Regions from separate parts of the Streptomyces sp. NPDC023573 genome, predicted to be linked through region 3. Evidence: riboswitches for the same ligand, from Rfam matches in the RefSeq annotation. Region 3 holds a riboswitch; each other region holds the start of a gene.

Region 1 (7,635 bases), on a different contig from region 3:
GGCGACAGCACTCCGGGAAAATGACGACAGCGCTCCGGAAAGCACGGATCAGGGCAGCAGAAAGAAAGCCCTCCGATAATTACCCTCTTTGTATACGGCGCAATTGTTAATGACGGACTCCCGCGATGTTTACGGGGTGTTGCGAAGTCCTCACCCGGGTCTGGCCGGGCGTGTGCCCCGGCGCGCGCCGCAGCCGGTGGGCCGCTGTCGCCCGCTCGGCGTGCTGGGTGGCGAGCACCCTGGCACGCTCCGGGTCGCGGCGGGCCACGGCGTCGACCAGAGCACCGTGCTCGGCCCATGAGTTCGCGGGGCTGACCGGCTGCTCGACCGCGTACATCCAGGCGATCTTGTGCCGTAGCTGGGTGAGCAGAGCGATCAGCGCGGGGCTCCCCGATGCCTGCGCCAGCGTCTCGTGGAACCAGCCGCCCAGGGAGCGCAGATCCTCCCCCTCACCCCGGCGCACCCGCTCCTGGCCCAGCCTGACCAGGCCGCGGAGCACCTTGAGATGCGCCTCGGTGCGGCGCTGGGCGGCGCGTGCGGCCCCGAGGGGCTCCAGGAGCATGCGCATCTCCAGGAGGTCGGCCGCCTCCTGCTCGGTGGGCTCGGCGACACAGGCACCCGCGTGCCGGCGGGTGACGACGAAGCCTTCGGACTCCAGGGTGCGCAGCGCCTCGCGTACGGGAACGCGGGAGACGCCGTAGCGACGCGCGAGCACCTCTTCGGTGAGGCGGCTGCCGCGCTCGAAGACACCGGAGACGATGTCGTCACGGATTGCCGTGCATACCGAATGCGCGGGAATGCGCATGTCCGAACCTCCGCCTTAATCCCCGCGAAACGCGGCCGATCGACGCCTGTTCTGTGACTCTATTGCAACCGGCCGGAATTTCCGATGGCGGGGTGGAATCCATGGATATCTTTTGGCCTGGAAGCACTTCCGCGGGGGCTTCGGCACGCGTCCGGCACCGGGACACGTCGAAGGCCCCGGCGGGTGCCGGGGCCTTCGACGGGAGATCGCGGTGCGGAGCGGGATCAGACCTGGACGCCGTGGGCGCGGAGGTAGGCGACGGGGTCCATGTCCGAGCCGTACTCGGGGGTGGTCCGTGCCTCGAAGTGCAGGTGCGGCCCGGTGGAGTTGCCGGTCGACCCGGAGAGGCCGATCTGCTCGCCGGAGCCGACGCTCTGGCCGACGGAGACGCCGATCGAGGAGAGGTGACCGTACTGGGTGTACGTGCCGTCCTTCATCCTGAGCACGATGTTGTTGCCGTAGGCGCCGCCCCAGCCGGCCTCGACGACCGTACCGGCGCCGACCGCTACGACCGAGCTGCCGGAAGCGGCCTGGAAGTCCACGCCGGAGTGGGAGCCGGAGGACCAGAGCGTGCCACCGGACTTGTAGCCGGTGGTGACGTGGGAACCGGCGACGGGAAGGTGGAAGGCGCCCCGCCGGGCACGTTCGGCGGCGCGGGCGGCGCGCGCCTTCTCCTCGCGGGCCTCCTCGGCGCGGGCCTCCGCCTTGCGCTCGGCCTCGGCCTTCGCCTCCGCCTTGGCCTTCGCTTCGGCCGCGGCCTTCGCGGCGACGTCGGCCTGATGCTTCTGAGCCTTCGCCTGAGCCTCGATCTGGGCGGCGAGAGTGGTGTCGAGAGCGACCGTCTGTGTCAGGCCGGTACTGCCCGCGGTGACCTCGGAGTCCGCGGCGAGGGCCGGGGAGGCGGTGGCACCGAGTACGCCGGTGGTGGCCAGGGCGGCGACGCCGGCGACCTTGGCGCTCTTGCGCGTCAGGCGGCTCGGGGCACGGTGCTTCCCGGTGGCACGGATGAACGCCATGGAGGGGCTGGTCCTTTCCTTCCTTCTCGCCTACCGGGTTAGCTGACGGGTTCGGAGCAGGAAGGTCTCCTACGGGCCCCTGGGCCTCAACGAGGTTCAGGGATCCGATTCACCCCAGGGACTTCGTGGGTCCCCGGCTCCCCAGGCTCGCGCCTGACGGGGACTCGGCGATGGCTGTCCGGCGCCGCGGGCGCGGCAATCGTCCGGCGGACAGCCGCGCCGACGCTAGATCGGGAGCCTTTCCCCCGCCAAACGGAAAGGGCCTTTTGTCGCACATCCCACAGGGCGAATCGCTACCTTCTCCGCAAGACGGACAAATGACAGAACCCCGGCGGGAGTGCACCCGCCGGGGTCCGTCATGTCCGGTTCTGTCAGCCGCTGACGACCGACACCTCACCGATACCGAGCGCCTCCACGGGCTCCTTGATCTGAGCGGCGTCCCCGACCAGGACGGTGACCAGCCGGTCGACCGGGAACGCGTTGACCACGGCGGCGGTCGCCTCGACCGTGCCGGTGTCGGCCAGGCGTGCGTACAGCTTCGCCTGGTAGTCGTCCGGGAGGTGCTGCTCCACCTGGTCGGCCAGGGTGCCCGCGACGGAGGCCGCCGTCTCGTACTTGAGCGGGGCGACGCCCACGAGGTTCTGCACGGCGGTCTCCCGCTCGGCGTCGGTGAGCCCCTCGGCCGCCAGGGTGCGCAGGACCTTCCAGAGGTCGTCCAGCGCGGGCCCGGTGGACTCGGTGTCGACGGAGCCGCTGATGGCGAGCATCGCGGCGCCCGCCGCACCGGACGAGGAACCGGGCGCCGTCGAGCGCAGCACCTGTCCGAAGGCCCGGACACCGTAGGTGTAGCCCTTCTCCTCGCGCAGCACGCGGTCCAGCCGGGAGGTCAGAGTGCCTCCCAGGCAGTACGTGCCGAGGACCTGGGCGGGCCACACGCTGTCGTGCCGGTCGGCGCCGATCCGGCCGATCAGCAGCTGCGTCTGCACGGCTCCGGGACGGTCCACGATGACCACACGGCCGGTGTCGTCCGCGGTGATCGGGGGCACGGGCCGGGCCTGGCCGGCATTGCCCGACCAGTCACCGACGGTCTCGGAGAGCAGCGCGTCCAGGTCCACGCCGGTGAGGTCGCCGACGACGACCGCCGTCGCCGTGGACGGGCGGACATGGGCGTCGTAGAACGCGCGTACGGCGGCGGCGTCGATCCGCCGGACCGTCTCCTCGGTGCCCTGGCGGGGGCGCGACATCCGCGCGGTGGCGGGGAAGAGCTCCTTGGAGAGCTGCTTGGCCGCGCGCCGGGCCGGGTTGGCCTGCTCGTGCGGGATCTCGTCGAGTCGGTTGCCCACCAGACGCTCGATCTCGCCCTCCGCGAAGGCCGGGGCCCGCAGCGCCTCCGCGACCAGGCCGAGGGCCTTGGCCAGCCGGGAGACCGGTACCTCCAGGGAGACGCGGACACCCGGGTGGTCCGCGTGGGCGTCCAGCGTGGCGCCGCAGCGCTCCAGCTCGGCGGCGAACTCCTCGGCGGAGTGTTTGTCCGTGCCCTCGGACAGCGCGCGCGCCATGATCGTGGCCACACCGTCCAGGCCCTCGGGCTCGGCGTCCAGCGGGGCGTCGAGGAAGATCTCCACGGCGACGACCTGCTGGCCGGGCCGGTGGCAGCGCAGCACGGTCAGCCCGTTGGGCAGGGCGCCGCGATCGGGCGCGGGGAAGGCCCAGGGCCTGGCCTCGCCGGCGGTCGGCTGCGGGTGGTACTCCATCGCTACTCCAGTCACGGCGGCGTCGGTCACTTGTCGGCCCCCTCGGGCGCGTCGGTGCCCTCGGTCTCGTCGGCCGGTTCGACCGGCTCGTAGACCAGGACCGCACGGTTGTCGGGGCGCAGGTGCGCCCGGGCGGCTGCCTTGACCTCGTCGGCCGTCACGTCGAGCACCCGGCCCACCGCGGTCAGGGCGAGCTGCGGGTCGCCGAACAAAACGGCGTACCGGCACAGTTCGTCCGCGCGGCCGGCGACCGTGCCGAGACGGTCGAGCCACTCACGCTCCAACTGGGCCTGCGCGCGCTCCATCTCCTCCGGCGTGGGGCCCTCCTCGGCGAACCGGGCCAGCTCCTCGTCGACGGCCGCCTCGATCTGCGGCACCTCGACACCCCCGGACGTCTTGACGTCCAGCCAGCCGAGCGACGGCGCGCCGGCCAGCCTGAGCAGCCCGAATCCGGCGGCCACCGCCGTACGGTCACGGCGCACCAGCCGGTTGTGCAGGCGGGACGACTCACCGCCGCCGAGCACCGTCAGGGCCAGGTCCGCGGCGTCACACTCGCGGGTGCCGTCGTGCGGCAGCCGGTAGGCGGCCATCAACGCACGCGCGGGGACCTCTTCCTGGACCACTTCGCGCAGCTGCTCGCCGATGATGCCGGGCAGCGTGCCGTCGCGCGGGGGCTGCTTGCCGTCGTGCGAGGGGATGGAGCCGAAGTACTTCTCGATCCACGCGAGCGTCTGCTCCGGGTCGATGTCCCCCACCACGGAGAGCACCGCGTTGTTCGGCGCGTAGTACGTACGGAAGAACGCCTGCGCGTCCTCGAGCGTCGCCGCGTCCAGGTCGGCCATCGAGCCGATCGGCGTGTGGTGGTACGGGTGGCCGGCCGGGTAGGCGAGAGCGGTGAGCTTCTCGAAGGCCGTGCCGTACGGGACGTTGTCGTAGCGCTGGCGGCGCTCGTTCTTCACGACGTCGCGCTGGTTCTCCATGGACTCCTCGTCGAGCGCGGCGAGCAGGGAGCCCATCCGGTCGGCCTCGAGCCACAGGGCCAGCTCCAGCTGGTGTGTGGGCATCGTCTCGAAGTAGTTGGTGCGCTCGAAGCTGGTCGTGCCGTTCAGGGAACCGCCGGCCCCCTGCACGAGCTCGAAGTGCCCGTTCCCCTTGACCTGGCCCGAGCCCTGGAACATCAGGTGCTCGAAGAGGTGCGCCAGACCCGTACGCCCCTTGACCTCGTGGCGGGAGCCGACGTCGTACCAGAGGCAGACCGCGGCGACGGGGGTCAGATGGTCCTCGGAGAGCACCACGCGCAGGCCGTTGGCCAGACGGTGCTCGGTCGCCGTCAAGCCGCCGGAACCGGCCTGGGCTGTGGCCGTGTGACCCATGGGCATGTACGTCCCTTCGATCGGTACAGGATTTCCTGCCGGACCTGCCACTCTAAGACCAAGCGCGCGGGCGCCCGGCGAAGTTCCCGTCGGGTGGATGTCGTCGTGGATACTGCCGTGATCCGGGGCCCCCGCGGAGGCCCTGAGGACCGCTTCGGACGGGTCGAGGTCGGTGTTGTCAGTACGGCGGGCCACAATGGTCGGCGTCAGAACCTGAGGTTGCCCGACAGAATCTGTGAAGGAGTCGCAGCCGCGATGGCCCGCCGCAGCACGAAAACCCCGCCGCCGGACGACTTCGAGGAGAAGATCCTCGACATCGACGTCGTCGACGAAATGCAGGGCTCCTTCCTCGAGTACGCGTACTCGGTGATCTACTCCAGGGCTCTGCCCGACGCCCGCGACGGCATGAAGCCCGTACACCGCCGCATCGTGTCCCAGATGAACGAGATGGGGCTCCGCCCCGACCGCGGCTACGTGAAGTGCGCACGCGTCGTCGGCGAAGTGATGGGCAAACTGCACCCGCACGGTGACGCGTCGATCTACGACGCACTGGTGCGCATGGCACAGCCGTTCTCGATGCGCCTGCCCCTCGTCGACGGGCACGGCAACTTCGGCTCCCTGGGCAACGACGACCCCCCGGCCGCCATGCGGTACACCGAGTGCCGGATGGCCGACGCCACGTCGCTGATGACGGAGTCGATCGACGAGGACACCGTCGACTACCAGTCGAACTACGACGGCCAGGAGCAGGAGCCGGTCGTCCTCCCGGCCGCGTACCCGAACCTCCTGGTCAACGGCGCTTCCGGGATCGCGGTCGGCATGGCGACCAACATGCCCCCGCACAACCTCGGCGAGGTCATCGCCGCCGCCCGCCACCTCATCCGGCACCCGGGCGCGGACCTCGAGACGCTGATGCGCTTCGTCCCGGGTCCCGACCTGCCCACCGGCGGCAGGATCGTCGGCCTCGGCGGCATCAAGGACGCCTACGCCGCGGGACGCGGCACGTTCAAGATCCGCGCCACGGTCGCCATAGAGAGCGTCACGGCCCGTCGCAAGGGTCTCGTCGTCACCGAACTGCCCTTCACCGTCGGTCCCGAGAAGGTGATCGCCAAGATCAAGGACCTCGTCGGCTCGAAGAAGCTCCAGGGCATCGCGGACGTCAAGGACCTCACCGACCGTGCGCACGGTCTGCGTCTGGTGATCGAGGTCAAGAACGGCTTCGTGCCGGAGGCCGTGCTGGAGCAGCTCTACAAGCTGACGCCGATGGAGGAGTCCTTCGGCATCAACAACGTGGCACTGGTCGACGGCCAGCCGCTCACCCTGGGGCTCAAGGAGCTCCTCGAGGTCTATCTCGACCACCGCTTCGACGTGGTGCGCAGGCGCAGCGAGTTCCGCCGGACGAAGCGGCGTAACCGGCTGCACCTGGTCGAGGGCCTCCTCGTGGCGCTGCTCGACATCGACGAGGTCATCCGGCTCATCCGGGACAGCGACAACTCGGCGCAGGCGAAGGAGCGCCTGATGGAGCGCTTCTCGCTGAGCGAGATCCAGACCCAGTACATCCTGGACACCCCGCTGCGCAGGCTCACGCGCTTCGACAGGATCGAGCTGGAGAGCGAGCGCGACAAGCTCACCGAGGAGATCGCACAGCTGACCGCGATCCTGGAGTCGGACGCCGAGCTGCGCAAGCTGGTCTCGGCCGAACTGGCCGCGGTGGCTAAGAAGTTCGGCACCGACCGGCGCACGGTGCTGCTGGAGTCGGCGGGCTCGCAGGTCGCCTCCGTGCCGCTGGAGGTCGCCGACGACCCGTGCCAGGTGCTCCTCTCCTCGACCGGCCTCCTGGCCCGTACGGCCAACGCGGAGCCGGTACCCCAGGCCGAGGACGCCAGGCGCACGAAGCACGACGCGATCGTCTCCGCCGTGCCCGCGACGGCGCGCGGGGACGTGGGTGCGGTGACGTCCGGCGGACGGCTGCTCCGGCTCTCGGTGATCGATCTGCCGCAGCTGCCGGACACCCATGCCGCGCCGAACCTGTCGGGCGGTGCCCAGATCTCGGAGTTCCTGACGCTGGAGCCGGACGAGGAGCTGATCTGCCTCACCACCCTCGACGAGGAGGCGCAGGGCCTGGCCATCGGCACCCTGCAGGGCGTGGTGAAGCGTGTGGTGCCCGACTACCCCGCCAACAAGGACGAGTTGGAGGTCATCTCGCTGAAGGACGGTGACCGGGTCGTCGGCGCCAAGCAGTTGCGTACGGGCGAGGAGGACCTGGTCTTCATCACGTCGGACGCCCAGCTGCTGCGCTATCCGGCCGCGTCGGTGCGCCCGCAGGGACGCGCGGCGGGCGGCATGGCGGGTGTCAAGCTCGCCGCCGGCGCCACCGTCCTCTCGTTCGCGGCGGTGGATCCCTCCGCGGACGCGGCGGTGTTCACGGTCGCCGGATCGCACGGCACGCTGGACGACTCCGAGCGGACCTGGAAGCTCACCCCGTTCGACCAGTACCCACGCAAGGGCAGGGCCACCGGCGGGGTGCGCTGCCAGCGCTTCCTCAAGGGGGAGGACGTCCTGGTGTTCGCCTGGGCGGGCGAGACCCCCGCACGGGCGGCACAGAAGAACGGCACGCCGGCCGAGCTTCCGGACCCGGATCCGCGCCGTGACGGTTCGGGCACACCGCTGACGAGTCCGGTCGCGGT
Region 2 (7,635 bases), on a different contig from region 3:
AGTCCGGGCCAGGCGTCGCACAGCACGGCCGTGGCCTGGGTGCGGCGCAGCGCCAGTTCGTTACGGAAGTCGAGCTGGAGGATCCGCGGGTCGTCGTACTCGTGCTGGAGCTCGTGCAGCAGGTGCTGCGACTGGTTGAGCAGCGACTGGATCTTGGCGGAGGTGCCGCGCATGGCCGACCGCGCTGCCGCGTCGACGCGTCGGCGTTCCTCCAGGACCGCTGTGCGCGCGGCCTGCACGGCCTCGGTCAGCAGGCGCGCGGCGTCACCCTCGATCCCGGCTGCCTCCCGGAGTCCGGGAACGGGTGCGGAGCGGTGGGAGAGTGCGGTGGCCGCGGCGGGTATCCGGTTCCGGGCCAGCTGGCGGATCTCCTCGGTGAGGGCGAGTGTCCGGGCGTCGGCCGCCCTGGCCTGCCGCTCGGTGAGCTCCGCGCGGGCCGAGGCGGCGTACGCGTCCAGCCCGGCCCGGTGCGTGCGTACTGCCGACCAGACCGCCACCACGACGGCGATGAGGGCCACGATCCATGCCACCACGGCGTCACCGCGTCTCTGTTGTCGGGGAAGGTCGACAGCCCGCGCCGGTGCGGGGCGTCCGGCTGCCGTGCCGACGGGCCGTCACGCCGGCCTCCCGGTACACGCCGCGTCGGTCTCCCGGGCGACGGCTGCCACGTCGGCCATCACCTGGAGGACGCCGGGGAGTTCGGTGCCGTCCAGATGGCGGTACTCGCTCCCGATGGTCACCACGAGCCGCTCGGACAGGCCGAGCTCCGGGTACCGGCCCTCGGCGATCACCCGGCGGGCCGCCTCGACCACGGGCAGGCCCGCCGCGTGGAGGGCGTGCGCACGGTCGCGTACGTACGCCAGGTAGTCCATGTGCCCGCGCACTCCGGCAGGGCCGAGCACCGGCCCGTGCCCCGGCACGATCACCTCGGCGCCGGTGGCCAGGACGCGTTCGCAGGCGTCGATCACGTTGTCCAGGGGTCCCGCCCAGTGCACCGGGTGGTCCCCGGGTCGCTGAGGGGTGGACGAGAAGATGACGTCTCCGCTGAACACCGCCCGCTGGGCGGGCAGATACACGATCAGGTCTCCCCCCGTGTGGGCGGGCGGCAGGGACGACACCTGGACCGTGTGCTCCCCCAGGGTCAGTTCGAGCTCTCCGGTGAAGTAGGTCGTCGGGGACACCGCCTCGGTGGCGGACCAGTCGAAGACGCCGAAGTGACGGCGGAGGTAGGCGCCGAGGGGAGTGGAGGGATCACTTCCGGCCACCAGGGCGTGCTGTTCCTGCGGGGTGGGGTCGTAGTGGATGTGCTCCCGGGCCTCACGGGTCGCGATGATCTCCGCGTCCGGGAGCACCCCGGCGCCCCAGAAGTGGTCGCCGTTGGCGTGGGTGACGATCACGCGGTCGACGCCCACCCCGTCGGGCAGCCGTTTCTCGCTCTCCACCAGGAACTGACCGGCCGTCATCGTGTCGTAGGGAGCGTCGATCCACAGCCCTCCGCGCGGCGACACGAGCAGACCGCAGTTGGCCAGGCCCCAGCCCCGCTCCGGCGGCAGCCAGGCGTACAGACCTCTGCCGAGGTCCACGATGTCCCCCGTGATCGACATGGGCTGATTATGCCGACCACATTCCGGCCGCGTGTTCGAACTCGGCCAACGCGCTGACCGGATGACGTGAAATCGCCTCTCCGGGAAGCCACCCGCCGCCACCCGGCGACCGTCCGGGGGTTGCCCAGGAGCCGCACTCCGGGGGCTTTTCCGCCCGATGTACGGGATGTCGGCCGTGGAGTTCGCGCCACGCGACGGATACCCACACAGCCACGACAGAACCGCATCGAGTCGGCTACCCACCGAGCATGGCTGAAAACCGACCCTGCTCGCATGACGTCGGCGTCAACACTTTGCTTGTTCTTGCTCAATTGACCCATGTAACATGCAGAATCAAACAAGCGGGCGTCGATTTCACACACCCCCGTCCCACCAGGTGCGAGCAGCAGTGGAAGCGGAGTGCGGATATGTCGCATGTCGAGAACGAGACAGCCGGCCAGCCCGAGTGCTGGCGCCGCGCCGCGGAGGTCGCCGTCGACCGGAAGACGGCCCTGCCCGCCGCCGGTGAACGCATCGCCGTCGTCGGCTGCGGAACGTCGTATTACATGGCGCAGGCGTACGCCTCGCTCCGCGAGGATTCCGGGCAGGGCGAGTCGGACGCGTTCGCCGCCTCGGAGTTCCCCTTCGGGCGCTCGTACGACCGGGTCGTCGCGCTGACCCGGTCGGGGACGACCACGGAGGTCCTCGGCCTGCTGACACGGCTGCGGGGCACCACCAGGACCGTCGCCGTCACCGCCGACCCGCGGACCCCGGTGATGGACGCGGCCGACGACGTGGTCGTCCTCGACTTCGCCGACGAACGGTCCGTGGTGCAGACGAGGTTCGCGACCACCGCGCTGACGCTCTTCCGCGCCCGTCTCGGGCTGCACACCGAGGACGTCGTACGGGACGCGGAGACCGCGCTGGCGGAGCCGCTGCCCGAGGGCCTCCTGGAATGCGGCCAGTTCAGCTTTCTGGGGCAGGGGTGGACGGTGGGGATCGCCAACGAGGCAGCGCTCAAGATGAAGGAGGCGTCCCTGTCCTGGACGGAGTCGTATCCGGCGATGGAGTACCGCCACGGCCCCATCAGCATCGCCACGGCGGGGACCGCGACCTGGATGTTCGGCACCGCTCCGGAGGGGCTGCGGGAGCAGGTCGAGGCGACCGGGGCCCGCTGGGTGGAGAGCGGACTGGACCCGCTGGCCGACCTGGTCCGGGTCCAGCGGCTGGCGATCGCCCGCGCGGCGGCCCGTGGCCTCGACCCCGACCTGCCGCGCCATCTGACCCGGTCGGTGGTGCTCGGCACGGCTCCGGGAGCCTGACGTGCCCGTGGGGCACGGGAAGGAGCCCCGCCGGCCGACGGCGGCGCCGCGAGTGCGGTGCCGGCACGCGAGTCCGGCATGGTCCGGGCGAGCGGCACTGAGCACCGGGCCGGTGGCCCGGCCCGGTGACAGGCGTACCCGACGAGGTCAGGCCTCTTCGAAGTAGGCGTCCAGCACCTCGTCGAGCTCCGCGGTCCACCCCTTGAGGTCGCTCCGGGACCCGGCCTCGACCTCGGCGTTGAACCACCGGCGGCTCGACAGATGGACCGTCACGGTGAACCGGCGCCCGAAGCGGCCGGTCTTGACCTCGACCGCGCCGATCTCGGGCCAGTCGAACTCCGCCTCCTGGTCGTCGAGCCGGAAGCGGACACCGTCCGCGTCCACTCTGATGGATCCGCGCCGGTCGCTGACCTCGAAGACGGGGCCGTCCACGGCACCCTCGGTCCCGGCCTCCCGGGCCGTTCCGTCGGCCGGGGCGGCGCCGTCCCCGGCCGCGCCGTCCGAGGCCGCGGCGTCCACGGCGGTGTCGTCGGGGGCGGCCGCGGCATCGTCCACGGCCTCCTCGCCGAGCGCGTCCGCGGCCCCGGTCTCCCGGGTCTCCTCGGCCTTCTCGGCCTTCCGGGGCGCCGTCTCCTCCTTCTCCGCCTCCGCCTCCGTCCGCGCGGGGGCAGGGGCCGTCAGGCCGGGGATGTACGCCGGGTCTGTCCCCGCGGCGAACTCGGGCTTGGTCTTCGAATCTATACGCTGCTCCACGGCGGGCAGTATGGACGACGAACCTGTACGAGACCAGTCACCCGTGCCCCACCGGGCCTGTCGGCGCCGCCTCGGCCGCCGTGACGCGGACGGCGCGGGGCCTTCGGACCGACCGGCGCCGGAAACGGACGACGGGTGGTGCGGGTTCCGCCGAACCCGCACCACCCGTCACTTCTGTCCCCCTGTCACACAGGTCCGTGTGTCAGCGGTCCCGCCTCGGCACGGCTCAGTAGGCCCCGAAGACGTTGTCGATGGAGCCGTACCGGTCCGCGGCGTAGTTGCACGCGGCCGTGATGTTGGCGACCGGGTCGTAGCTGTCCATCGACGTGCCGGGCACGTGGTAGGCCTGGAAGGTCGGGTCGATGACCTGGAGCAGACCCTTGGACGGGACCCCGTTGATGGCGTTGATGTCCCAGTTGTTGATGGCCTGGGGGTCACCCGCGGACTCGCGGATGATGTTGCGGTGGATGCCCTCGTAGCTGCCGGGGATACCGTGCTCGGCCATGACGGCGAGCGACTCCTTGATCCAGCCGTCGAGGTCGTCCGTGTACGAGACCGGCTCGGCGGCCGGAGCGGCCTCTGCGGCGGGTGCGCCCTCTGCGGCGACGGGCGTGCTCGTGCGCTCCGAACGGTCGGCGCGGTCGGCGCTCTCCGCGGCGCGGTCGGACGAGGCCGAGGCCTTGGATTCGGCCTTCTCACCCTTGTCCGCCGACTTGTTCTCGGCCTTGCCGCCGATGGTCAGCTTCAGACCGGGGTGAATCAGGTCCGGGTTTCCGCCGACAACCTTCTCGTTGTCCTCGTACAGGGCCTTCCAGCCGCCGCCCACGGAATGCTCGCGGGCGATCTTTGCAAGGGTGTCACCCAAGATCACGGAATAGGTGGCGGACTCGGACTTCTGCGCGGCAATTCCCTTGCCGGACGCGGCAGTCGACGTCGCAGCCTTTTCCACGGCGACCGGCTGGGCCGGGGCCGCGAAGGCGCCGGTCGCACCGATCACGGGGAGGGCCAGGGCGGCTCCGCCCGTGCTCACGGCGATGATGCCGCGGGTGAACGAACTGGTCCTGAAACGACGGTGCTTACCGTTTTCGGGCATGCTGAATTCCTCTCCGTCGCCTGCGAAGTCAGCTGTCGGGTTCGGGCTGGAGATGCCCGGCCGCACACGAATGCGACTTCACCCCGAGCCGCTCCGGAAACCGGATCGGCGCTTACTTGGGTCCCCCGCTCCTGCCGTACGAGAAGTGGTCGGGTAACCGGACGGCGGCAGGATTCGGCGTTCCGCCCGGAGTGATGGTGACCGTAGGCGAGAAATAGGGAAAGGAACAAGCCTGGCACGGTGATCACAATTCATTCGCAAGATCAATTCTCGGGAATTCATGTAATCCACCCCACATCCCGTCGGCCATTTCTCTTGGCGCAGAAGGGAACCGACTGCCACGCCCCCGCGTCCGGGGCCCCGGAGGTGACGCTGGTCACGGAGTCCGATTCGGGCGATTTGCGCCCGCGCGAAGGCCCCAGGTCGCACGAAATGGCCTTTTATGGATTACAGGATTAATTACAAAAAACTATTTCAAATCGGGCATAGGGCTCACAGCTGGGACCCAGACGCATACCGGGGGCGCCCGCGTGGAACCGATCCGCCTATGACTGAAAGCCCTCTCGCCTCGGCACCCCGGATCACCGTCCTGCCCGTCCAGCCCGGGGATCCCCCCTTCCGGATCGTGGAGATCGACGGAGAGGTGATCGGAAGCGCGACGGCGATGACGGACGTGCTGATCGCCGCGGCGGCGGCCGGCATTCCCGTCCACGACCTCGACGACCCGGCCGTCATCCGGTGGGTGGGCGGGGGCAAGCTCACCTGGAAGCCGCGCTGAGACATATGGTGCAGCGCATGCAGACCTACACCATCGGGCAGGCGGCACGTCTTCTCGGCGTGAGCCCGGACACCGCCCGCCGCTGGGCGGACGCCGGCCGCGTCGCGACGCATCGCGACGAGGGCGGGCGCCGCCTCATCGAGGGCCGCGATCTGGCCGCGTTCTCGATCGAGGTCGGACAGGCCACCCCCGGCGAGGAGGAGGTGCCCTACACCTCGGCGCGCAACGCCTTCCCCGGCATCGTCACGGCGGTGAAGCTGGGCGACGTGGCGGCCCAGGTCGAGATCCAGGCCGGCCCGCACCGCCTCGTCTCGCTGCTGACCCGGGAAGCAGTGGAGGAACTGGGACTCGAGGTCGGCATGCAGGCCACGGCCCGAGTGAAGTCGACCAGCGTGCACATCGACCGCACCTGACGCGGCATCCGCCGCCGGGTGGCGGCCGTCCCCGCCGACGGTGCGACAGCGTGGAGGCGCGCGCGCCGGGAGTCGGTCAGTCCATCAGCCCTGCGGCGAGGGTCGCCCCCAGCTCCCAGCACGCCTCCGTGTCGGCCTTGCCCGGCTCGCCGGTGACGGTCACGGCGTCGGCCGTGCGACGCCATCCGAGGCCCGTGGTGATCGTCTCGATGCCCCGTACGGCGCCGGTGACGTCGTTGCCGCCGTGCACGTAGTAGCCGAAGGGCCGGCCCTTCGTCGCGTCCAGGCACGGGTAGTAGACCTGGTCGAAGAAGTGTTTCAGGGCCCCTGACATGTACCCGAGGTTCGCCGGGGTACCGAGCAGGTAGCCGTCGGCCGCGAGCACATCGGAGGCCGTGGCGGAGAGCGCCGCCCGTCGCACGACCCGGACCCCTTCGATGTCCTCCGTCGTCGCGCCGGAGACCACCGCCTCGAACAGCGCCTGACAGTTGGGCGAGGGCGTGTGATGCACGATCAGCAGAGTGGCCACGCTCCCGAACCTACCCGCACACCGCCGCCCGCGCCCCTGTCGAGGGGCGCGGGCGGCGGGGCGTGGCTCCTTCTCAGCCGGCGGGGCGGAAGCCGCGCAGCCGGAGGCTGTTGCCGACGACGAAGACCGACGAGAACGCCATGGCAGCACCGGCGATCATGGGGTTGAGCAGGCCGGCGGCGGCGAGCGGGAGGGCCGCCACGTTGTAGGCGAAGGCCCAGAACAGGTTCGAGCGGATGGTGCCCAGCGTCCGGCGGGAGAGCCGGATGGCGTCGGCGGCCACCCGCAGGTCCCCGCGTACGAGAGTCAGGTCGCCGGCCTCGATGGCGGCGTCCGTGCCCGTCCCCATGGACAGGCCCAGGTCGGCCTGGGCGAGCGCGGCCGCGTCGTTGACCCCGTCGCCGACCATGGCGACGCTGCGTCCTTCCGCCTGGAGCCTCTTGACGACCTCGACCTTGTCCTGCGGCATCACCTCGGCGATGACCTCGTCGATGCCGACCTCGGCGGCGACGGATGCGGCGACCGCCTTGTTGTCGCCGGTCAGCAGGACGGGGGTCAGCCCGAGGCCGCGCAGCCGCCGGACCGCTTCGGCGCTGGTCTCCTTGACGGCGTCGGCGACCTCCAGGACCGCACGCGCCTCGCCGTCCCAGGCCACCGCGATCACGGTCCGCCCGTCCTGCTCGGCCAGGTCCTTGGCCTTCCTGAGCTCTTCGGGAAGCTCGATGGACCAGTCGGCCAGCAGCCTCTCCCGGCCGACGAGGACCGCGTGGCCCTCGACGACGCCCTGCACACCGAGGCCGGGGACGTTCGCGAAGTCCTCGGGCGTGGGCAGCGTGCCCACGGTCCCGGCGGCGCCCTCGGCGACCGCCCGGGCGATCGGGTGTTCGGAGGAGTGCTCCAGTGCGCCTCCGAGGCGCAGCACCTCGGTCTCGTCCGTGGAGGCGGCCGCGTGGACCTTCAGCAGCGTCATGCGGCCCGTGGTGACGGTGCCCGTCTTGTCGAGGAGGATCGTGTCGGCCCTGCGGGTGTTCTCCAGGACCTCCGGTCCCTTGATCAGGATGCCGAGCTGGGCCCCACGGCCGGTGCCGACGAGCAGGGCGGTGGGCGTGGCCAGGCCCAGTGCGCAGGGGCAGGCGATGATCAGTACGGAGACGGCCGCCGTGA
Region 3 (7,635 bases):
CGGTGCTGGTGCACTGCATCACCGAGAAGGGCCGTGGCTTCGCGCCCGCCCTGGCCGATGACGCCGACCGCTTCCACACCGTCGGCAGGATGGACCCGCTGACCTGCGAACCCCTGGTCGTGCCCGCCGCGCCCTCCTGGACATCGGTGTTCGGCGACGAGATCGCGGAGATCGGCGCCGAGCGTCCGGACGTCGTCGCGATCACCGCGGCGATGCTGCATCCGGTCGGGCTGACCCGCTTCGCGGAGGAGTTCCCCGACCGGATCTGGGACGTCGGGATCGCCGAGCAGCATGCGGCGGTCTCCGCCGCGGGGCTGGCCACGGGAGGCCTGCACCCGGTCGTCGCCGTCTACGCGACCTTCCTCAACCGGGCCTTCGACCAGCTGCTGATGGACGTCGCCCTTCACCGGTGCGGGGTGACCTTCGTGCTGGACCGGGCCGGCGTCACCGGGGCCGACGGCCCCTCGCACAACGGCATGTGGGACATGTCGGTGCTCCAGGTCGTCCCGGGGCTGCGGATCGCGGCCCCGCGCGACGCCGACCGACTGCGTGAGCAGCTGCGCGAGGCCGTCGACGTCGACGACGCGCCGACCGTGATCCGGTTCCCCAAGGAGTCCGTGGGGGAGCCGGTCGCGGCCGTCGGGAGGATCGGCGGGATGGACGTCCTGCACCGGGCCCCCGGCCCTGACGTCCTGCTGGTGGCCGTCGGCGTGCTGGCCCCGGTCTGTCTCCAGGCCGCCGACCTGCTCGCCGGATCCGGAATCCGCTGCACGGTCGTCGACCCGCGCTGGGTCAAACCGGTCGACGAGCAGCTGCCCGCGCTCGCGGCGCAGCACCGGATGGTGGCGGTCGTCGAGGACAACAGCCGGTCGGGCGGGGTCGGCTGGGCCGTCGGGCAGGCCCTGCGGGACGCCGGCGTCGACGTACCGCTGCGGACGTTCGGCATCCCCGAGCAGTTCCTCGCGCACGCCGGGCGCGGTGAGGTACTCGCCCGGATCGGACTCACTCCGGTGGAGATCGCCGGAAGCGTCAGCGCGGCGCTGGAGCGCCGCACGGCATTGGGAGAGCGGAACGTGCCGAAGGAGTACGGGGCATGAAGGACGAACAGCCGGGCTTCGATCTGACGCGGCTCCTCGGGGAACGGGGGGCCGAACGCTACGAGCTGCACACCCGGCACCTCAACCACCAGCTGCCGCGGATGCTTCACACCCTCGGTTTCGACAAGGTCTACGAGCGGGCCGAGGGCGCTCACTTCTGGGACGCGGAGGGCAACGACTACCTCGACATGCTCGCCGGCTTCGGCGTGATGGGGCTCGGCAGGCACCACCCCGTCGTACGCCAGGCGCTCCACGACGTCCTGGACGCCTCGCTGGCCGACCTCACCCGCTTCGACTGCCAGCCGCTGCCCGGACTGCTGGCCGAGAAGCTGCTGGCACACAGCCCGCACCTCGACCGCGTGTTCTTCGGGAACAGCGGTACGGAGGCGGTCGAGACCGCGCTGAAGTTCGCCCGCTACGCCACCGGCAAGCCGCGGATCCTCTACTGCGACCACGCCTTCCACGGACTGACCACCGGCTCGCTCTCCGTCAACGGCGAGAAGGGCTTCCGCGACGGATTCGCACCGCTCCTGCCCGACACGGCCATCGCGCTCGGAGACCTCGACGCACTGCGGCGCGAGCTGAAGCGCGGCGACGTGGCCGGGCTGGTCGTGGAGCCGATCCAGGGCAAGGGAGTCCACGCCTCCCCACCCGGCTTCCTGCGCGGGGCACAGGAGCTGCTGCACCGGCACAAGGCCGTGCTCATCGCCGACGAGGTGCAGACCGGGCTCGGCAGGACCGGCGACTTCTACGCGTACCAGCACGAGGAGGGCGTCGAACCCGACCTGCTCTGTGTCGCCAAGGCGCTCTCCGGCGGATACGTCCCGGTCGGGGCTACGCTCGGCAAGGACTGGATCTTCAAGCGCGTCTACTCCTCGATGGACCGGGTCCTCGTCCACTCCGCGAGCTTCGGCTCCAACGCCCAGGCCATGGCGGCCGGGCTCGCCGTCCTCGCGGTGATGGAGCAGGAGGAGACCGTCGCGAACGCCCGTCGCACCGGTGATCTGCTGCGCGAGCGGCTCGCCGCGCTCGTCGGCCGTTACGAGCTGCTGCACGAGGTGCGCGGCCGGGGCCTGATGATCGGCATCGAGTTCGGCCGGCCCTCCTCACTCAAGCTCCGCAGCCGCTGGACGATGCTGCAGGCCGCCCGCAAGGGGCTCTTCGCCCAGATGGTGGTCGTGCCGCTGCTCCAGAAGCACCGGATCCTCACCCAGGTCTCCGGTGATCACCTGGAAGTGATCAAGCTGATCCCGCCGCTGGTCATCGGGGAGCCCGAGGTCGACCGATTCGTCACCGCCTTCACCGCTGTCATGGACGACGCGCACAGCGGCGGCGGGCTGATGTGGGACTTCGGCAGGACACTGGTGAAGCAGGCCGTGGCCAACCGCTGATTTGCCTCTGAGGCAAATAATTTGCCTCAGAGGAAATATTCTGGCCCAATGGAGGCATGAATCCTCCTGACGGAGGGGTGGCCGACGAGCTCCCGGGGGTCGCGCCACGCCTGCGCGACCTGCGCCGCAACCGCGGCCTCACCCTGGAGAGCGCGGCGGGACGGGCGGGACTCTCCCCGGCCCACCTCTCCCGGCTCGAAACGGGCCGCAGGCAGCCCTCGCTGCCGATGCTGCTCGGCCTCGCCCGGGTCTACGGTACGACCGTCTCCGAGCTTCTGGGTGAGATGCCGCCCGAACGTGACGCGATCGTCCGTGGCGGCCCACCGGCCGGCACGCCCCGCTCCACCGAAGCCGGGGGCTGGCTCTACCGGCAGGCGGGCGGGCCGGGCCGGGCCATGCAGGCGCTGCACGTCCGTGTCCCGTACGGCGTGGAGGGCGACCTCGTGCGCGTCCACCCCGGAGAGGAATGGCTCTACGTCCTGGACGGGAGGCTGCGGGTCGTGCTCGGCGAGACCGTGCACGACCTCGATCCGGGGGACAGCGCGCACTTCGACTCGCTCACCCCGCACCGGATCGCGGCTCCCGACACCGGTGGGGCGCGACTGCTCTTCGTCCACACGCTCCTGCAGAGCCCGGCCGCCGAGCTGTGTATGGGCAGCGGGATCCACCGGCTCTGATCCCGCACACCCCCACCGCGCGCCCCCTTCGCCAGCCCGGCCCGAGCGGCCGGAAGAGAGGACTGTCATGTCCGATTCGGAGTATTACGACCCGCTCACCCCGCGCAGGCCGAAGAGCAAGGACACCCAGGAGCGGCGGATGCCCCGCGGTGTCGTGATCCGTCTCTTCGCCTACCTCGTGGCCGGGCACGTCATCGCGGCCTTCCTCTTCCTTCTCTTCACCGTGGCAGGGAAAGGCTGACGGCCGGCGTCACGGTCCCTCGACGAGGCGCTCACGCAGCTTCGCGCGGGTCCCGTCGCTGATCTTCAGGCCTTCCAGGAGATAGCGGTCCGTGCTGCCCCAGACCTCGTCGATGGTGTCGAACGCCGCGGCGAGGTATTCGGCGTGGGCGCCGAAGAGTGGGTTGAGCAGTTCCATCACCTCTTCGGACATCCCCACCGGTGAGGTGTCGCTGCGGCGCACCTTGTAGCGGCGGTGCGCGTCGTTCGACTTGAGGTAGTCGGCCTCGATGGCCTCCTTCCCGACGCCGACCGCGAGCAGCGAGACCGCGATCGACAGGCCCGCCCGGTCCTTGCCCGCCGCGCAGTGCATCAGCGCCGGCACGCTGTCCTCGGCCAGCGCGTGCAGCACGCGGCTGTGTTCGGCGGTGCGGTCCTTGATGATCGAGCGGTACGAGGCGATCATCCGCCCCGTCCCCTTGCCGTCGGCCAGGATCGAGCGAAGCTGCTGGATGTTCCCGTCGCGCACCAGCCGCCAGAACTCGGCGCCGTCCGCCGGGTCGGAGAGGGGAATGCTGACATTCCGGACGCCGGGCAGCTCCACGTCGAGACCGTCGAGCTTGCGGTCCGCCGCGTTGCGGAAGTCGAAGACCGTGTGCAGGCCGAGGCCCGCGAGGAAGGCGGCGTCGGCCTCCGTGGCGTGGGCGAGGTGACCGCTGCGGTAGAGGCGGCCGTACCGCACGGTGCCGCCGTCGACGGTCGGAAGCCCGCCGACGTCGCGGAAGTTGCGGACACCGGTCAGGCTGACGTCCGTCGGCTCGGGGCCGGCCGGCGGGACCTCTGGCAGCTGCGTCACAAGGGCTCCTGGAGTGTCGGGCGTCGGCGCCGCTCGCCGACGGGGGCACGCCCGCGACGATACGACATGGCTGCATCGGGCAACCTTCCCGGTCGCCGTGCTCCTGGTCTCCAGGGGAGGACGGCGATTACGTCATGTCCGTATTGGTGCATTTAGCAGAACATGCCCTGCTTGCGCGGGAGATGGGCGGGGCGGGTGAGCGGGATCATATCCGTGACGGTGCGTGGCGAAGGCTCCGGGGGGTATTCCGGACGCCGTGCGGAAAGCCAAGATCCGTAATCCACGGAGTGTGACGGGAATTCTGTGCCGGAAATGAAGCACGGATTCCGGTCGGGAATCCGCAGCTTGTTCGCGACGTCCCGGCTCGCTTACGGTCACGGTCAATCCGGACGGAACGCCTAATCCTGCCGCCGCCCGGAATCCGCACCGACTCACGTGTGGCAGGAGCGGGGGAACCAGGTAAGCCGCCGGCCGGAGGGATCCGGTACGGCTCGGGGTGAAGTCGCGCACCGCGCGGCCGGACATCTCCAGTCCGAACCCGACAGCTCACCTCGCAGGCGCCGGAGAGGAAAATCCCATGCCCGCAAAAGGCAAGCACCGTCGTACGAAGACCGGCCCGATCTCCCGAGGCGTCCTCGCCGCAGGGACCGGCGGCGCCGTTCTCGCCCTCCCGCTGATCGGCGCCACCGGCGCCCACGCCGCCGAGCAGGCCGCACCGGCCGCCAAGTCCGCCGCCGCGCACAGCGCCCCGGCCGCCGCGAAGAGCGCCCCGAAGACCTACTCGGTGGTCTCCGGTGACTACCTGGCGAAGATCGCGGGCGACCAGAAGATCAAGGGCGGCTGGCAGAAGCTGTACCAGGACAACCGCGATGTCGTCGGCGAGAACCCCAGCCTGATCCTCCCGGGCATGAAGCTGACCCTCGGCGCCAAGGCGTCCGGCTCCGCCGGGACCACGCCCTCCAAGTCCGCCCCGTCGGCACCGAAGAAGGCCGTCCCGTCGGCACCGAAGAAGGTTGCCCCGGCCGAGAAGAAGGCCGCCCCGGCCGAGGAGGCGTCCGCTCCGGCGGCGAAGACCGCCGATTCCTCCGCGTCTCAGGAGAGCACCGGCTCCGGCTGGGCCGCCCCGGTCGAGAACGCCAACGTCACGACCCAGTACCGCGCCTCGGGCGCCAGCTGGTCCAGCGGCTACCACACCGGCTCCGACTTCCAGGCGGCCTCCGGCACCAGCGTCCGGTCCATCGGCTCTGGCACCGTGGTCTCCGCCGGCTGGAGCGGCTCGTACGGCAACGAGGTCGTCATCCAGCACAGCGACGGCATGTACTCCCAGTACGCCCACCTCTCCTCGCTCGAGGTCTCGGCCGGCCAGACCGTCACCGGCGGCCAGCAGATCGGCCTCTCCGGCAGCACCGGCAACTCCACCGGCCCGCACCTCCACTTCGAGGTCCGGACCGGCCCGAGCTACGGCTCCGACGTCGACCCGATCGCCTACCTGCGCTCGCACGGCGTCTCCATCTGAGACCTGCCGGCCCAGGGCCGAAGGAGAGGGGCGGTGCGCGCGTGCGCACCGCCCCTCTCCTTATTCCGGCTTTACCAAAAACTGACCGGGTGGTCTTTCTCACCACCCGTCAACCCCTTATTACGGTCGCGTAGGTCACAATCGAAGGTGCAAGATAAGCCCTTGTGGCAGACGATTCGAGAAACAAACAACGAGGCATCATCGGGTCGTACGCAGCGATTGGCGACAGCTTCACCGAGGGCGTCGGAGACCCCGGCCCCGGCGGGACGCTCGTCGGCTGGGCCGACCGGCTCGCGGTGCTCCTCGCGGACCAGCTCCCGGTCCCCGGCGCGACGGTCGCCCCCGCGGACGACACGCACGGCAACTTCCGGTACGCCAATCTCGCCGTACGCGGACGGCTCCTCGACCAGATCGTCGAGGAACAGGTCCCCCGCGCCAAGCAGCTGGCACCTGACCTGGTGAGCTTCTGCGCAGGCGGCAACGACATCCTCCGTCCCGGCTCCGACCCGGACGACGTGGCAGAGCGCTTCGAGCGTGCGGTCGCCGACCTGACGCGGGCGGTCGGCACAGTCATGGTCACCACCGGCTTCGACACCCGGGGCATCCCCGTGCTCAAGCACCTGCGGGGCAAGATCGCCATGTACACCGCCCACGTCCGGTCCATCGCCGACCGCTACGACTGCCCGGTGCTGGACCTGTGGTCCCTGCGGTCCGTGCAGGACAGGCGGGCATGGGACAGCGACCGGCTGCACCTCTCGGCGGAGGGGCACACCCGCGTCGCGCTGCGGGCCGCCCAGGTCCTCGGCCTGGAGGTGCCGGCCGACCCCGACCAGCTGTGGCCCCCGCAGGCCCAGCGCGGAGCGCTCGAGGTCCGCCGCGACGACATCCAGTGGGCACGCGAATATCTCGTCCCGTGGATCGGGCGCCGACTGCGCGGGGAATCCTCCGGCGACCACGTCGAGGCCAAGCGCCCCGACCTGCTGCCGCTCTGACCGCTCGGCCGGTGCCCCGTCCTCAGAGGCCGGCCAGGGGGAGCGGACGCCGGGCCGGCCCCGGCGGAACGAGCCCGTCCGATGCGGACACCCGCACCGGACGGGCGGGTATCCGCTCCAGTACCCCGCCCGCGAAGACGTCGTACAACGGCAGTGTCTCCAGGTGCACATAGCCGATGTGACAGTCGCACACACCGAGCGGGCAGGCGCGCGGGCGGAGCGCACTCCGATAGCTGCCGTCATAGAGGTTGCCCAGCTCGGCACGGACGAAGTGGCAGCGCCGCACCGTCCCCTCACCGTCCACCGAGATCACCGACTCGCCGGTCCGGCAGGGCAGACCGGCCGAACGGTGCGGGTGCCTGCTGTAGGCGAACAGTGGATCCAGAGCCGTCCAGCGGGCCGCCTGTTCGTCCGTGTAGGTGTGCCCCTCCGCTGCGTTGACCCAGAGATACACCTCGGGCGGCAGCGCGGAACGCAGCCTTCCGGCCTCCTCCAGATGCTCGTCGAGACCGACGATCCCCACGCTGTAGCGGACACCGAGCGCCGTCAGCTCCCGGCACCGGCCGAGAAACCGCTCGTACGGCGTCTGCCCCGGGTGGTACGTGCACCACAGGGCGACCTTGTCCCGGTCCGCGCCGGCCAGCCAGCCGGTACGGCCGCTGAGGTTGGTCTGGATGGCGACCCGGCCGATGTGCTCCAGCCGCGACAGCTCGACGAGCGCCTTCCGGTACCAGGACCGCACCAGGCCCTCGCCCCACGGGGTGAACAGCACCGACAGGCGGTCACCGGTCTGTGCGGAAGCCCACCCGGTGAACCGCTCCAGGGCCGCACGGTCGGACCTGAGCTGTTCACCGCTGTCCCGCCGCTTGGCGAACGGGCAGTAGGGG
Region 4 (7,635 bases), on a different contig from region 3:
CCGTCCTCCAGACGGGGCTGCGTCTCGACCACGTCCGGGTTGCCGCAGGGGCAGCGGTGCGCGATGGCGCGCAGCCCGCGCGGCGGCCGGCCGAGCTGGAGCTCGAACGCGGCGATGTCCACATCGGTGGGCGTGGTGGATTCGGTCTGCGGAGGGGGCGTGTCCATGCCTGCCTTGAATGTCATCGGTCGGACTGTATGAATCGGTACGTACACGGGGAGAGGCCGGCGCTCATTCGCGGTCCGCGCTGTCGACGCCGTCCCAGAGGTTCGAGTGCCAGGGCCGCCCCGTCGCCCCCGGCTCCCCCCGGCGCACCTCGGCCGCGTCCGGGTCGACCACCGTATAACCGGTCTCGCCGGGCAGCACGTAGTGCAGGTGCTGGCGTGCGAGACGGCGGATGTACGCGTCGTCCTTGAGCCGCGCCTTCTCGTCACGCAGCTCCTCGGTCCGCTCGCGCGCCTCCCGCGAGAGCCTCTCCTGATCGGCGATCTGGTCGCGCTGGGAGATGTACTGCCGCATGGGATACGCGAGGGCGACCACCAGGGAGCAGACGATCAGCGCCAGGAACGCGGCCCGCCCGGTGAGCCTGGAGCGGCGGGCCTGGCGGCGGTTCTGGGACCGGTAGACGCGGGCCGCCGTCTGCTCACCGAGCAGCCGCAGCCTGGTCGCGGTGGAGAACCGGTCGCGGTCCTTCCCGGCCATGTCTCACGCCTCCCCGTTACGCACGTCCGTCCCCGCACACGGTACGGGACCGGATGCGGGGACGGACGGAGGCTGGTGCCCCGGACTCGGGCTGTCAGCCCTCGAAGCGGAACCGCGGGAACGCCGAACGACCGGCGTACACCGCGGCGTCGTCGAGGATCTCCTCGATGCGCAGCAGCTGGTTGTACTTGGCGACGCGGTCCGAGCGGGCCGGGGCACCGGTCTTGATCTGGCCGCAGTTCACGGCGACGGCGAGGTCGGCGATGGTGACGTCCTCGGTCTCACCGGAGCGGTGGGACATCATGCACTTGAAGCCGTTGCGCTGGGCCAGCTCGACGGCGTCCAGGGTCTCGGTCAGCGAACCGATCTGGTTGACCTTGACGAGCAGGGCGTTGGCCGAGCCCTCCTCGATGCCGCGGGCGAGGCGCTCGGGGTTCGTGACGAACAGGTCGTCACCGACGATCTGCACCTTGGAGCCGAGCTTGTCGGTGATGACCTTCCAGCCCGCCCAGTCGTCCTCGTACAGCGGGTCCTCGATGGAGACCAGCGGGTACGCGGAGACGAGCTCCTCGTAGTACTCGGTCATCTCGGCGGCCGAGCGGGACTTGCCCTCGAACTCGTACACGCCGTCCTTGTAGAACTCCGACGCGGCGACGTCGAGCGCGAGCGCGATGTCGCGTCCCGGGACGTAACCGGCCTCCTTGACGGCCTCCAGGATGAGGTCGAGGGCGGCGCGGTTGGACTCGAGGTTGGGGGCGAAGCCGCCCTCGTCACCGAGACCGGTGGACAGGCCCTTGGTCTTCAGGACCTTCTTCAGCGTGTGGTAGATCTCCGCGCCCCAGCGCAGGGCCTCGGAGAAGGACTCGGCGCCGATCGGCGCGATCATGAACTCCTGGATGTCCACGTTGGAGTCGGCGTGCGAGCCGCCGTTCAGGATGTTCATCATCGGAACGGGCAGCAGGTGCGCGTTCGGGCCGCCGAGGTAGCGGAACAGCGGGAGGTCGGAGGCCTCGGACGCGGCGTGCGCCACGGCCAGCGAGACACCGAGGATGGCGTTGGCGCCGAGGGAGCCCTTGTTCTCGGTCGCGTCCAGGTCGAACATCGCCTGGTCGATGAGGCGCTGCTCGGTGGCGTCGTAACCGACGAGCTCCGGGCCGATCTGCTCGATCACGGCGAGGACGGCCTTCTCGACGCCCTTGCCCTGGTAGCGGTTGGGGTCACCGTCGCGAAGCTCGATGGCCTCGAACGCACCGGTGGAGGCGCCGGACGGAACAGCAGCACGTCCCGTGCTGCCGTCGTCGAGGCCAACCTCGACCTCGACCGTGGGGTTGCCCCGGGAGTCGAGGATTTCCCTGGCTACGACGACGTCGATGGACGGCACGAGGCATCTCCTTCTGGGATCTGACACTGGTTGTGCAGGGTCACTGTGGCCTTGCGCCACGAGCCTAACCGGCTCGGCGCGCTCCGTCGGCCGTCCGCCCGTCCCCTGGGACGAAAAAGGACCCAAGGGCCTGCATTCCGGGCAAAGCTCCAGAATTCTACTGACGAGTAACCACAACAGTTGAACACTCACCCTTACGGCGAGCCCGCGCCGGCGCCCCGTCAGGGGTCCGGACACAGCCCCGGCCCGGCGCGCGGGGGGTCTGCGCGCCGGGCCGGACTCCGGGGCAGGAGGAAGACCCCGGTTCATCACGACCACCTCGAGTGCCCAACCGCTTCAGGGGGCCGGCCACTCGGACGCCGGCTACTTCAGGTGGAGCTGCTGACCCGGGAAGATCAGGTCGGCCTGGTCGACGATGTCGTCGTTCAGCTCGAACAGCTTCTGCCAGCCGCCCTTGACCTTCTCGGCGTCGGCGATCTTGCTGAGGGTGTCGCCGGACTTCACCTTGTACTCGCCGTCACCCTTCTCGACCTTCTCGCCGGTCGGGGTGGTGACGGTCTTGGCCGGGGCCTCACGCTTCTCGCTGCGCGTGGTGGGCTGCTCGGCCTTGCGCTCCGGCGCGGCCTGCGGGGCCGTGTCGCCGTTCTTCTCGGAGCCGGAGCCGGTGTCGACGCCCGGGTCCACTCCGTCGTTCGTCAGGCCGCCGGCGCCGGCACAGGCCCAGGCACCCGGGCCCTGGAGGTCGAGGAGCTTCTCGGCCGCGGCTATCTGCTGGCCCTTGGTGGCCAGGTCGGCGCGGGAGGCGTACTGGGTGCCGCCGGCGGCGGCCCAGCTGGACTGCGAGAACTGCAGGCCGCCGTAGTAGCCGTTGCCGGTGTTGATGGACCAGTTGCCACCCGACTCGCACTGGGCGACGGCGTCCCAGGTGTCGACGGAGGCGGCGGAGGCGCCGGTCGCGCCCATCAGCGGTACGGCGACGGCGGCACCGGCGACACCGGCCAGGGTCGCGACACGGACGGCCTTGGACGGGCGACGGTGCTTGCCCTTGCTGGAAAGCAGCATGGTTCTCCTCACCGACGCCTACGAGGTGAGCTGTCGGGTTCGGGCCTGTGAGTTGCCCGGCCGTCCTCACTCCCGGACGACTTCACCCCTAGCCGGGCCTCCGCCCGTCTTCCGACGGCCGGGTCCGGCGCTTACCTGGGTCCCCCGCTCCTGCCTACGGCGCTTTACGCGTCGGTCCCCTTCGGCCGACGGCAGGATTCGGCGTGACGGTCGAAGGTGCCCGCGGTGCGAGCGGCTCCGACCGTAAACACACGCAACCCCCACATTCAAAGATGGACATAACGGCTAATCAGCCCGTAACGGCTCGATGGTGAGGGCCGTTTTCGCAGGTCGGAGCCAATATGGACGGAGTGGACGGACCGGGCGCGCCAGTTGAAGCAAAGAGACCCATGTCTCACTTACGCATAAGTGGACATAGGCCTCTGAACTACCCCCGCTTTCGGGGTGTTTTCACGCTTTTGATCAGTTGGCGGCGGCGGTCTCCGCCTCGCCGCCCCGGGCTTCCTGCCCGAGGTCGAGGGTCTGGCCGGGGAGGATCAGATCCGGGTCGGAGCCCAGCTCGTCCTTGTTGGCCGCGTAGAGCGACGTCCAACCGCCGGGGAGCTCCTGCGCGTCGGCGATCGCCCAGAGGCTGTCGCCCTCGCGCACGGTGTACGGCCCCTCCGCGCCCTGACGCGCGTCGGATTCACCGCGCGAGGCGTGGCGGCCGGACTCGCGCCCGTCGCCCTCGCGCGGCTCGGTGCTCGCCTCGGGGGCCGGCGTGCCGCGGTGCTTGCCACCCTTCGCCCCGTCGTCCTCCGTGGCGCCGGACGCTTCGGATGCCTCGGGGGACGGACTGGCGGGCGGCGTCGCGTCGCCCTTGTCACCCTTGCCCGCCGCGCCGTCGGACGTGTCGCGGGCCGCCTCGCCCTTCGCCTCGGAGTCGTCCGGGCCGGCGGCGTCGTCCGAGCCGTCCGCCGGGTCCGTCGCCTCGGAGGAAGGCGTCTCGGCCGGCGTCGCGGAGTCCGTGGGCTCGGCGGAGGGCTCGGCGGACTCCTCACCGCCCGGGTCGACGCCGGGCAGCCCCTCGTCCAGGGAGAGCCCGGAGATCACCGAGCAGCTGGCCCACGCCTGCGGCCCCTTGTCGTCCAGCACCTTCTCCGCGACCGCGATCTGCTGCGAGCGGCTGGCGAGGTCGGCACGCGGCGCGTACGCCGTGCCGCCGTAGGCCGACCAGGTGTCCTCGGAGAGCTGCAGGCCGCCGTAGTGGCCGTTGCCGAGGTCGGCACTCCACATGCCGCCGCTCTCGCACTCGGCGACCCGGTCCCAGGTCGACGCGTCAGCGGCCTGAGCGCCGCCCGCGCTGAGCAGCGGGATGGCAATGGCCGATCCGGTGACGCCTGCGGCGACGACGATGGCGGGTGCCTGGCGAGGGCGACGGTGTCTGCCGGTCGCGGAGCCCATGGGATTGCCTTCCGTGTGACTGACATGTGACGGGTGAGTCGAACGGTGAACCTAGCCCTACTCGAACGTGTGTCACAAGTCGATGCAGCGGAGATCACGTGAAAGTCACAGAGTTGACAGGCTGTCACCTTTTTCGGCCGGACGCCCTGGATCGAACTCGACCGGAAGTGTGCGCAGTCCGCGCATGATCAGCCCGCCGCGCCAGCGCAAATCGGCAGGTTCCGCGGCAAGCCGCAGGTCGGGAAGGCGCCTCAGCAGTGTCGCCAACGCCACCTGCCCCTCCAGCCGGGCCAGCGGCGCCCCCAGGCAGTAGTGGATGCCGTGCCCGTATCCGAGGTGCTGATTGTCACTGCGCGCGAGATCCAGACTGTCCGCATCCTGGAACCGCTCCGGGTCCCGGTCGGCGGCGGCCAGCACGACGAGCACCGGGTCCCCCGCCGCGATCTCCTGCCCTCCCAGCGCCACGGGTTCGGTGGCGTAACGCCATGTCGCGAGCTCCACCGGGCCGTCGTAGCGCAGCAGCTCCTCGATGCCCGTGGCGAGCAGGTCCGTCTCCCCGGCGGCCAGCGAACGCTCCAGGCGCTCGCGCTGGGACGGGTTGCGCAACAGGGCGTACGTGCCGTTGCCGATGAGGTTCACGGTCGTCTCGAAGCCGGCGAACAAGAGGATGAACGCCATCGCCGCGGCCTCGTTCTCGCTGAGGTGCTCGCCGTGGTCGCTCGCCCGGATCAGTCCTGAGATCAGGTCGTCGCCGGGATCCTCCCTCTTGCGGTGGATGAGTTCGGCGAGATAGCCGCGCATCTTCTTGACCGACCTGGCCACCCCGCCGCGCGGACCGCCGCCGTGCCTGATCATCATGCCCGCCCAGTCGCGGAAGTCGTCCTGGTCCTCCCGGGGCACGCCCAGCAGGTCACAGATCGCGTAGATCGGCAGAGGGAACGCGAAGTCATGGATGAGGTCCGCCTGTCCCTCCTCGACGAAGGTGTCGATGAGGCGGTCCGTCAGTTCCTGCACGCGCGGCGCGAACTCCGCGACCCGGCGCGGAGTGAACGCCTTGGACACGAGCCGGCGCAGCCGGGTGTGGTCCGGGGGGTCGATGTTGAGCAGGTGCGTCATCAGCTCCGCCTTGCGCTCCCCGGGGATGCCCGTCTTGCCCTTGGCGTTCGCGGAGCCCGCGTGGTGTGCGGGGTTCTTGGAGAGCCGGGTGTCGGCGAGCGCCTGCCGGGCGTCGGCGTAGCGGGTCACCAGCCAGGCCTCGACACCGCTGGGCAGCTTCGTGCGGTGCACGGGGCTGTGCTCGCGGAGCCAGGCGTAGGCGGGGTACGGGTCGGTGGCGAACTCCCAGGTGAAGAGTTCGGGTGCTGCGTCGGGCGCGGAGGGCGTGTCGGGGCTGTCGTTCACTCCTCGACGCTATCCGGAGCGGCCCCCGGCGTCCCGAGGCCCTCCGCCGCTCGGATCGCGTCCCGGTAGGCGCGGGCGGCGGCCCGCAGGGCGGCCTCCGGGTCGGTGCCCTCCTGTTCGGCGCGCACGGCGAGGGCGAGCAGCCGGTAGCCGATCCCGTCGCCCTCGGGGAGCGCGGCGTCGAGGCCCGCCGCGCGGGCCCTGCTGCCGAGCTTGGCGGCCAGCGCCAGACCGGGCTGGCCGAGCGGCACCCCGTCGGTGACCGACTCGCGCTGCTTCTCGATCGCCTTCGTACGGAGCCAGTGCGCGTGGACGTCCTCCGGGGTCTCGGCGGTCTCGTCGCCGAACACATGCGGATGACGGTGGATCAGCTTCTCGACGATCGTGGCCGCGACGTCGTCGACGCCGAACGGCTCCTCCGGGTCCTCCTGCGCGATCCGGGCGTGGAAGACGACCTGGAGCAGTACGTCGCCGAGCTCCTCGCGCAGCTCCTCGCGGTCGCCGTCCTCGATGGCCTCGACCAGTTCGTACGCCTCCTCGATGGCGTACTTCGCGAGGCCCTCGTGCGTCTTCCGCGAGGTCCACGGGCATTCGCGCCGGATCCGGTCCATGACCTGGACCAGGTCCAGGAGCCGAGCGCCGGGCAGGTCGTACGAACCGGGCAGCAGCTCCAGGTCCGGCATCTGTACCCGGCCCGAACCGCCGAGCCGGGCGAGGCCGTCGGTGAGCGGCTGGTTCCCCTCGCCACCCACCAGCACCACCACGGTCCGGCCGCCCGCGCAGTCGTCCACCAGCTCCTCGGCCGAGGGGGCGGTGTGTTCCACGGCCACGCCCGCCTCCCGCAGATACGGCAGCTGCGGATGGCCGGACTCGGCGCACAGCACGCGGTCCGCCGCGTGCAGCGTCTGCCAGGCGGGCCAGGACAGCAGACCGGGGGCGACCCGGTGGCTGGCGGTGAGCAGGACGATACGTCCGGGATCTTCAGCGTTCACGCCCCGAACCTACCTCCGGCGGGTCAGGCGCCTGCCTCGGGCTCCTGGCCCTGGACCGGTGTGACCTGGTTGATCCACGGGGCCTTGTAGGTGCTGAGCTGGACCTTCTGGTTGTCCCAGCTGCCGTAGCGCGGGTTGACGTCGATCCGCAGCGCCTTCGACGCCTCGGTGAGGCTCTCGCCGACCGCCTGCACCCCGGTGGGGTTCTGCAGGTCGGCTCCCAGCGACTGGGCCAGCTTCTGGAGCTGGACCTCCTGGCGCAGACTCGACTCGATCTGGCCGGGCGCCACCCAGCGCTGCTCCAGCATCAGTGTCCGCACCCCCTCGTCCCCGCCGGACTGCGCGGCCGCGGCGCTGCGGATCTGCTGGATCTCCTTACGGCTGACGCTCACCCCGGCGTCCTTCGCGGCGCGGTCCAGGACCCGCCCGAAGATCAGGCCGGAGAGCTTGACCCGGGTCAGCTGCCCCGACTTCGTCACCAGCTCCTCGGACCGTTCGGAGTCCTGCTGCGCGGTGCGCACGTCGGCCGCCTGCGCCTGGACCGTGGCCACGTCGATCCGGTCGCCGCCGACCACGGCCGCGGCACCGGGATGGGCCTCACTGCCACAGGCGGTCAGGAGCGGCGCCGCGACGAGCGTTGCGGCGGTGAGGGTG

What was found. A riboswitch is a leader RNA that binds a small molecule or an ion and turns the genes downstream of it on or off. The one in region 3 is predicted to bind cyclic di-AMP.
Region 1: it holds a riboswitch for cyclic di-AMP, as region 3 does, so the genes downstream of both, ACZ32T_RS30440 (M23 family metallopeptidase) here and ACZ32T_RS34080 (M23 family metallopeptidase) in region 3, are expected to answer to the same signal.
Region 2: it holds a riboswitch for cyclic di-AMP, as region 3 does, so the genes downstream of both, ACZ32T_RS29840 (transglycosylase SLT domain-containing protein) here and ACZ32T_RS34080 (M23 family metallopeptidase) in region 3, are expected to answer to the same signal.
Region 4: it holds a riboswitch for cyclic di-AMP, as region 3 does, so the genes downstream of both, ACZ32T_RS27745 (transglycosylase family protein) here and ACZ32T_RS34080 (M23 family metallopeptidase) in region 3, are expected to answer to the same signal.

Annotation. Positions count from the first base shown of each region.
Region 1 covers NZ_JBVHKB010000011.1:194,076-201,710, forward strand. Annotated here, with positions in the region: gene ACZ32T_RS30435 (GntR family transcriptional regulator) at 107-805, opposite strand; gene ACZ32T_RS30440 (M23 family metallopeptidase) at 1,030-1,821, opposite strand; cyclic di-AMP (ydaO/yuaA leader) riboswitch at 1,835-2,001, opposite strand; gene ACZ32T_RS30445 (M16 family metallopeptidase) at 2,193-3,575, opposite strand; gene ACZ32T_RS30450 (M16 family metallopeptidase) at 3,602-4,954, opposite strand; gene ACZ32T_RS30455 (DNA gyrase/topoisomerase IV subunit A) at 5,204-7,635, shown strand, end outside.
Region 2 covers NZ_JBVHKB010000011.1:33,977-41,611, forward strand. Annotated here, with positions in the region: gene ACZ32T_RS29820 (ATP-binding protein) at 1-533, opposite strand, end outside; gene ACZ32T_RS29825 (MBL fold metallo-hydrolase) at 615-1,604, opposite strand; gene ACZ32T_RS29830 (SIS domain-containing protein) at 2,012-2,905, shown strand; gene ACZ32T_RS29835 (hypothetical protein) at 3,053-3,658, opposite strand; gene ACZ32T_RS29840 (transglycosylase SLT domain-containing protein) at 3,885-4,751, opposite strand; cyclic di-AMP (ydaO/yuaA leader) riboswitch at 4,754-4,938, opposite strand; gene ACZ32T_RS29845 (hypothetical protein) at 5,299-5,529, shown strand; gene ACZ32T_RS29850 (TOBE domain-containing protein) at 5,547-5,942, shown strand; gene ACZ32T_RS29855 (flavodoxin family protein) at 6,019-6,471, opposite strand; gene ACZ32T_RS29860 (heavy metal translocating P-type ATPase) at 6,545-7,635, opposite strand, start outside.
Region 3 covers NZ_JBVHKB010000016.1:15,951-23,585, reverse strand. Annotated here, with positions in the region: gene dxs (1-deoxy-D-xylulose-5-phosphate synthase) at 1-1,097, shown strand, start outside; gene ACZ32T_RS34100 (aspartate aminotransferase family protein) at 1,094-2,488, shown strand; gene ACZ32T_RS34095 (helix-turn-helix domain-containing protein) at 2,545-3,165, shown strand; gene ACZ32T_RS34090 (DUF6126 family protein) at 3,233-3,406, shown strand; gene ACZ32T_RS34085 (tyrosine-protein phosphatase) at 3,416-4,240, opposite strand; cyclic di-AMP (ydaO/yuaA leader) riboswitch at 4,655-4,815, shown strand; gene ACZ32T_RS34080 (M23 family metallopeptidase) at 4,818-5,756, shown strand; gene ACZ32T_RS34075 (SGNH/GDSL hydrolase family protein) at 5,921-6,748, shown strand; gene ACZ32T_RS34070 (STM4011 family radical SAM protein) at 6,771-7,635, opposite strand, start outside.
Region 4 covers NZ_JBVHKB010000009.1:270,884-278,518, reverse strand. Annotated here, with positions in the region: gene ACZ32T_RS27760 (DUF501 domain-containing protein) at 1-167, opposite strand, end outside; gene ACZ32T_RS27755 (FtsB family cell division protein) at 232-702, opposite strand; gene eno (phosphopyruvate hydratase) at 797-2,083, opposite strand; gene ACZ32T_RS27745 (transglycosylase family protein) at 2,447-3,145, opposite strand; cyclic di-AMP (ydaO/yuaA leader) riboswitch at 3,146-3,317, opposite strand; gene ACZ32T_RS27740 (transglycosylase family protein) at 3,608-4,588, opposite strand; gene ACZ32T_RS27735 (cytochrome P450 family protein) at 4,694-5,989, opposite strand; gene ACZ32T_RS27730 (nucleoside triphosphate pyrophosphohydrolase) at 5,986-6,981, opposite strand; gene ACZ32T_RS27725 (SurA N-terminal domain-containing protein) at 7,005-7,635, opposite strand, start outside.